Regions from separate parts of the Streptomyces sp. 2114.4 genome, predicted to be linked through region 1. Evidence: riboswitches for the same ligand, from Rfam matches in the RefSeq annotation. Region 1 holds a riboswitch; the other holds the start of a gene.
What was found. Region 1 has a riboswitch for thiamine pyrophosphate ahead of thiO (glycine oxidase ThiO). Riboswitches for the same ligand answer to the same signal wherever they lie in the genome.
Positions count from the first base shown of each region.

Region 2: another riboswitch for thiamine pyrophosphate. It lies ahead of CFW40_RS26015 (thiamine ABC transporter substrate binding subunit); the one in region 1 lies ahead of thiO (glycine oxidase ThiO).

Region 1 is NZ_FYEY01000001.1:2,026,943-2,030,276, forward strand. It holds gene thiE (thiamine phosphate synthase) at 1-12, opposite strand, end outside; gene CFW40_RS08810 (Rv2175c family DNA-binding protein) at 131-496, opposite strand; gene CFW40_RS08815 (NAD(P)/FAD-dependent oxidoreductase) at 624-1,865, opposite strand; TPP riboswitch at 2,021-2,133, shown strand; gene thiO (glycine oxidase ThiO) at 2,131-3,334, shown strand, end outside.
Region 2 is NZ_FYEY01000001.1:5,878,664-5,881,997, reverse strand. It holds gene CFW40_RS26020 (iron ABC transporter permease) at 1-31, opposite strand, end outside; gene CFW40_RS26015 (thiamine ABC transporter substrate binding subunit) at 7-1,080, opposite strand; TPP riboswitch at 1,184-1,306, opposite strand; gene rlmN (23S rRNA (adenine(2503)-C(2))-methyltransferase RlmN) at 1,342-2,448, opposite strand; gene CFW40_RS26005 (hypothetical protein) at 2,528-2,806, opposite strand; gene CFW40_RS26000 (DUF4231 domain-containing protein) at 3,055-3,334, shown strand, end outside.

The sequences.
Region 1 (3,334 bases):
TGCGGTGGTCATCGGGCGGCTTCCCCCCAGGTCGGGGGCGTACGGTCCGGGCCTTCCGGTCCGTACGCCCCGCGGGTGCGGTTACGGGTGCTGGCGCGGCTGCCGGCGCAGTGCGGGCCGCGTCATGGCGTCAGACGGCGAGCGCCTGGGCCCGGCGCTTCACCTCCGTACCGCGATTCTCGCGCAGCGCCTGGGCGGGCGTGCCGGGCAGGGTCTCATCCGGGGTGAACAGCCACTCCAGCATCTCCTCGTCGGTGAAACCGTCGTCCTTGAGGAGGGTGAGGGTGCCGACGAGGCCCTTGACCACCTTGTCGTCCTTGATGAAATCGGCGGGCACGTGCAGCGCCCGGTTCTCGCCGCGGCGCACCGCGATCAGCTGGCCCTCCTTGACCAGCTGCCGGACCCGCGTCACCTCGACGCCGAGCTGTTCGGCGATGTCGGGGAGGGTGAGCCAGGCGGGGACGAGTCCATCGATGTTTGCGTCAATCTCGGTCACAGGACAAGCCTGCCACCTCCCACTGACAGCCGGTAGCCGGGCATCGCCATCAGAGGCCCGCTGCACACCGGAGGGTGACGGCCGGCGCCCGGCCGGCCACCGTCGGTCACCGCGCTCCGGCGCCCGGCTACAGCGCCGCGGCCTTCAGCGGCACCGACGCATTCGCGGCCCGCTCCCGGTCCAGGGCGACGCCCCGCTCGATCAGCTTGCGCCCCTGTGCGAGGTCCCGGGGCCGCCCGACGGCCAGCAGCGCGACGAGCCGTCCGTCCCGCAGCCAGATCACCGACCAGGCGGCCCCGGCCGGGTCACCGCGCCAGACCAGCTCGTCGGCGTCCCCGTGGTGCCCCACGTACTGCACGAACCGGCCGAACTGCTCCGACCAGAAGTACGGGACGGGGTCGTAGACCACCCCTTCCGCTTCGCCGCGGGCGATGTTCTCGGCGACCGTGCGCGGGCCCTGGAGGGCGTTGTCCCAGTGGTGGATCAGCAGGCGGGCGCCGTAGCGGGCCGACGGGAAGGAGGCGCAGTCACCGACCGCGTAGACATCGGGCACGGAGGTGCGCAGCTGCTCGTCGGCCAGTACGGAGCCGTCCCGCGGCGAGAGCTCGACGCCCGAGCCGGCCAGCCAGCCGGTCGCGGGGCGGGCGCCGATCCCGATGACCACCGCGTCCGCGGGCAGCACCGTGCCGTCGTCGAGGGTGACCGCGCCCGCCGTGACGGAGGCGACGTGGGCCCCGGTGCGCAGCTCGGCGCCCGCGGCCGCGTACCAGCCGGTCATATGGGCGGCGACCTCGGCGGGCAGCGCACCGGCCAGCGGGCGGTCGGCGGCCTCGACGACGGTGACCGCGCAGCCCGCCTCGCGCGCCGCGGTCGCGAACTCGGCGCCGATCCAGCCGGCCCCGACGACCACGATCTCGTGCTGGGCGGCGAGCACCGGCCGCAGCCGCTCGGCGTCGTCCAGGGTGCGCAGCAGATGGACGCCGGGCAGTCCCTCGCTGCCGGGCAGCACGACCGGTTCGGCGCCGGTCGCCAGGACCGCGTAGTCGTAGGGGACCGGGCCCTCGGCCGTCTCGATCACACGGGAGTCCGGCACCAGCCCGGTGACCGGGCGGCTGAGGTGGAGGGTGATGCCGAGCGCTGCGAAGTCGACGTCGAAGGCGGAGCCCTCGGCTTTGCCCAGGAGTACCGCCTTGGACAGCGGCGGACGGTCGTAGGGCCGGTGGGGCTCGTCGCCGAGGAGCGTGATCGCGCCGGGCCAGCCGTGTTCGCGCAGGGCGACCGCGGTCTGCACACCCGCGATTCCGGCGCCGGCGATCACGACGTGCGGCGTGCGGTCAGGGGCCTGGGAGGACTTGCTCTGCTCGCTCACCCGATCACTCTAGGACGGGGTGTGAGGCGGCTCGCAGCAGCGCGCAAGGAGATCTCTGACACAGCGTCACCGTCCGGGCGGCCCGGGGCGCGGCCCCCGGGAGGCCGGGGGCGCTGTCTTACCGTGCCTCGCGGCCTCGTATTAGGGTGACGGATACACGCACTCGCGGGAGCCCGGACGCACCGGGCTGAGAGGGAGGCTGGCCGGCCTCCGACCGTACGAACCTGATCCGGGTCATGCCGGCGAAGGGAGGGGCTGGACGCCCATGCACGCAACCGCCACATGCTCACGACCCACCCCGCGGAGCCCTGATGTGCTGGTCATCGGCGGCGGCATCATCGGTCTGGTCACGGCCTGGAGGGCGGCCGTCCGCGGGCTGAGCGCCGCGGTGGCCGACCCCTCGCCCGGGGGCGGCGCCGCCCGGGTCGCGGCCGGGATGCTGGCCGCGGTCACCGAGCTCCACTACGGCGAGCAGACCCTGCTGGGCCTCAACCTCGCCTCCGCCCGGCGCTACCCCCGCTTCGTCGAGGAGCTGGAGGAGGCCGCGGGACTGCCCGTCGGCTACCGGCGGTGCGGCACCCTGGCCGTCGCGCTGGACGCCGACGACCGCGCCCACCTGCGCGACCTGCACGCCCTGCAGACCCGCTCGGGGCTGGAGTCGCAGTGGCTCACGGGGCGCGAGTGCCGGCGGCTGGAGCCGATGCTGGCCCCCGGGGTGCGCGGCGGTCTGCGGGTGGACGGCGACCACCAGGTCGATCCGCGCCGGCTGGCGAGCGCACTGGCGACCGCCTGCGAGCGCTCCGGGGTGGCCTTCCACCGGAGCCGGGCCGTACGGCTGACGGTCGACGGCGGCCGGGCCGCCGGCGCCGAACTCGCCGACGGCACCCGGATCGCGGCCGGCCAGGTCGTGCTGGCCGCGGGGAGCTGGAGCGGCCGGCTCGACGGCGTGCCCGACGAGATCCTGCCGCGGGTGCGCCCCGTCAAGGGCCAGGTACTGCGGCTGCGGCTGCCGGAGATGCCCGCCGGCAGCCCCGCCTTCCTCTCCCGCACCGTACGGGCGGTCGTCCGCGGCGGCCCGCTCTACCTGGTCCCGCGCGAGAGCGGCGAACTGGTCGTCGGCGCCACCAGCGAGGAGCTGGGCTGGGACACCACCGTGACCGCCGGCGGGGTCTACGAGCTGCTGCGCGACGCCCACGAGCTGGTCCCCGGCATCACCGAGCTCCCGCTCGTCGAGACCTGCGCCGGACTGCGCCCCGGCTCCCCCGACAACGCCCCGATGCTCGGGCCGACCGCACTGCCCGGCCTCCACCTCGCCACCGGCCACTTCCGCAACGGAGTGCTGCTCACCCCCGTCACCGGTGACGCGATGGCCGAGGTACTGGCCACCGGCCTCCTTCCCGAAGAGGCCCGCCCCTTCTCCCCCGCGCGCTTCTCCCCCACGCCGGAACGGTCCGGGGAGACCCCGAGCG
Region 2 (3,334 bases), 3.9 Mb from region 1:
CGCGGGCTACTTCAGAACGAGCGAGGACCACTGCTTGATCCACTGTTCGCGGTTCTTGGTGATCGTCTCGGGCGGCAGCGTCGTGGGCTTGTCGATCTTCGTGCCGTACTTGGTGAACAGCTCCGGCACCGTGGCGTCCTCACGTGCCGGGTTGACGAACATCTGCAGCGGTACGTCCTCCTGGAACTTCTTGCTCAGCAAGAAGTCCAGCAGCGCCTTACCCCCCTTCTCGTTCTTCGCCCCCTTGAGCAGGGCGCCGAATTCGATCTGGCGGAAGCAGGTGCCCGTCGCGACGCCGGTCGGCGCCTCCTTGGGCGCGGGCTTCTTGCCCAGCACCTCGGCCGGCGGGCTGGAGGCGTAGGAGACCACCAGCGGCTTGTCGCCCTTGCGCTTGCCGGCCGCGGATCCCGTGAACCGCTCGTAGTAGGCCTGTTCCCAGCCGTCGACGACCTCGACGCCATTGGCCTTGAGCTTCTTCCAGTAGTTCTGCCAGCCGGCCGGCCCGTACTTCGCGATGGTGCCGAGCTGGAAGGCGAGCCCCGGGGAGGAGGTGGCGGAGTTCTCCGTCACGAGCATCCCCTTGTACCGGGGCTTGAGCAGATCCTCGAGGGTCTTGGGCGGCGGGGTCTTGTGTCGGGCGAAGTAGCCGCGGTCGTAGTTGACGCAGATGTCGCCGTAGTCGAGCGGGGTGACGCGGTGCTCGCCCTTGTCGAGCTGCAGCCCGGCCGGCACGTCCGCCAGCCCCTTGGCCCGGTACGGGCTGAAGAGCCCTTCGTGCAGCCCGCGCGAGAGCAGCGTGTTGTCGATACCGAAGAACACATCGCCCTGCGGATTGCCCTTGGAAAGGATCGCCTGGTTGACGGCCTTCCCGGCATCCCCGCCCTTGAGGATCCTGACCTTGTAGCCGCTCTCCTTCTCGAAGGCGCTCAGGACCGACTTGGAGACGTTGAACGAGTCATGGCTGACGAGCGTGACGGTCTTGGCGTCCGCGCCCCCGCCCGGGGCACCGCAGGCGGCCAGCGCCGACATGCCGACCGCGGCGGCGACCGCCGTGGCGGTGATTCTGCTCGTGGTGCTCACTGATTTCCTCCTGGCTGGCCAGGAAGAGACGCGGCCCCGCCCGGTGTCCACGGCCCTCGGCGTCCGAGGACGCAGGGAGCGGGCCCCGGGCGGGGCGCAACAGCATGAGTGACGACCGAACTTCCTACCCGGAATGACCCGGGCGAGGTTCAAGGGTCTGCGGGCACCGTAGAGGTCTACGACGCTTCCGCACTCTCAGCGCTGTGGCGCTCCCCTGTCGGATGTGGTGCATTTGTTCGATCACACAGTACCAGCGGGCGGTCAGCGTTCCGAGGCCGCGAGCTGGCCGCAGGCGCCGTCGATCTCCTGGCCGCGGGTGTCGCGGACGGTCACCGGTACGCCGTGCGCCTCGATGGCCTGGACGAACGCCCGCTCGTCCTCGGGGCGCGAGGCGGTCCACTTCGATCCGGGCGTCGGATTCAGCGGAATGAGGTTCACATGGACGCGCTTGCCCTTCAGCAGCCGTCCCAGCAGGTCACCGCGCCACGCCTGGTCGTTGATGTCCCGGATCAGCGCATACTCGATCGAGATCCGCCGCCCGGACTTCTCCGCGTACTCCCAGGCCGCGTCCAGCACCTCACGCACCTTCCAGCGCGTGTTGACGGGCACCAGGGTGTCGCGCAGCTCGTCATCGGGCGCATGCAGCGACACCGCCAGCCGGCACTTGAATCCTTCATCGGCGAACCGCAACATCGCCGGCACCAGCCCGACCGTCGAGACGGTGATACCCCGCTGGGACAGCCCCAGCCCATCGGGTTCGGGGTCGGTCAGCCGCCGGATCGCCCCGACCACCCGCTTGTAGTTGGCGAGCGGCTCGCCCATCCCCATGAAGACGATGTTCGACAGCCGCGCGGGCCCGCCCGGCACCTCGCCGTCGCGCAGCGCACGCATCCCGTCGACGATCTGGTGCACGATCTCGGCGGTCGACAGGTTACGGTCCAGGCCCGCCTGCCCCGTCGCGCAGAACGGGCAGTTCATTCCGCACCCGGCCTGCGAGGAGATGCACATGGTGACCCGGTCCGGGTAGCGCATCAGCACGGACTCGACGAGCGTGCCGTCGTGCATCTTCCACAGCGTCTTGCGCGTGGTGTCGTCGTCACACGAGATGTGCCGGACGACCTTCATCAGGTCCGGCAGCAGCTCGGCCGCCAGCTTCTCGCGCGCCGCCGCCGGGATGTCGGTCCACTGCGCCGGGTCGTGCGCATAGCGGGCGAAATAGTGCTGCGACAGCTGCTTGGCGCGAAACGGCTTCTCCCCGATCGCGGCCACCGCTTCGCGACGCTCGACGGGACTGAGATCGGCAAGGTGCCGCGGAGGCTTCTTGGCCCCGCGCGGCGCGACGAAAGTAAGTTCTCCGGGTACAGGCATGGTGCGTCCAGTGTGGCAGATCGTTTACGGGTGCCCAGGTCGGAGCGGTGAGCGGGCGGTCACCCGCTGTGGTCCTCTGTCATGGGTGGCCGGCCGCGTCATCGATCCGGACGGCAAGAGCCCCCAGGAAACCACCAAGATCGGCGTTGTCCCACGCGGCGGCATTGGCGACATGGTCACGGCGCAGGGAGCGAACACATGACGCCGGCGCTTCTTTGCTGTCACGCGCTTTTCTGCTGCCGTTCGCAGCCGTTTCCTGCCATTCGCAGCCGTTGATATCAGTAGTGGATGTCAGCGGCCCGAGGGAGTCGCGTTCCGTCTCGGCGTTACCGCCGTAGAAGATCAACTGATCAGCCACGTCGCCGACTTTCGGCACGGAGACGACCCGGGGACAGCTTCCCGGGTGCCGGCGTTCCTGAGACTCCGGGGCTGCCGACCAGTTAGAGGCGGCACACCCTGACGGCCTGGCCCATCCTGTACGCGCCACTCCTGGAACGAGACGGGCGGGCCGACCTCCCACGAGGGCGAGCAGGATTTCTGCCGCGGCAGCATCAACTGGTCGGCTAGCATGGCACGTTGACTGTCCTACCTACTCAAGGAAGCCTGATGACCGGTCCCGGCAGCGACAGCTTCACCTGGCATCAGCTTCCGCCCTTTTTCCGAGATGCCGACACAGGCTCCATTCGTTCGAAGCGCCGCTATTTCGGCCAACTCCGCCTGACGCTCCTTCTGTTATTCCTGGCGGCAGCCGTCGGCACCACAACGCTCAAATTCAGCAGTAACGGGACCGACTGGGCGGGACTTGCCGCCTCCTTGGCTTTCATTTCCTCCATCTTGGTTCGGCTCTACATCGTGGAGCAACGAGATGAGCGGCGCTGGTACGAGT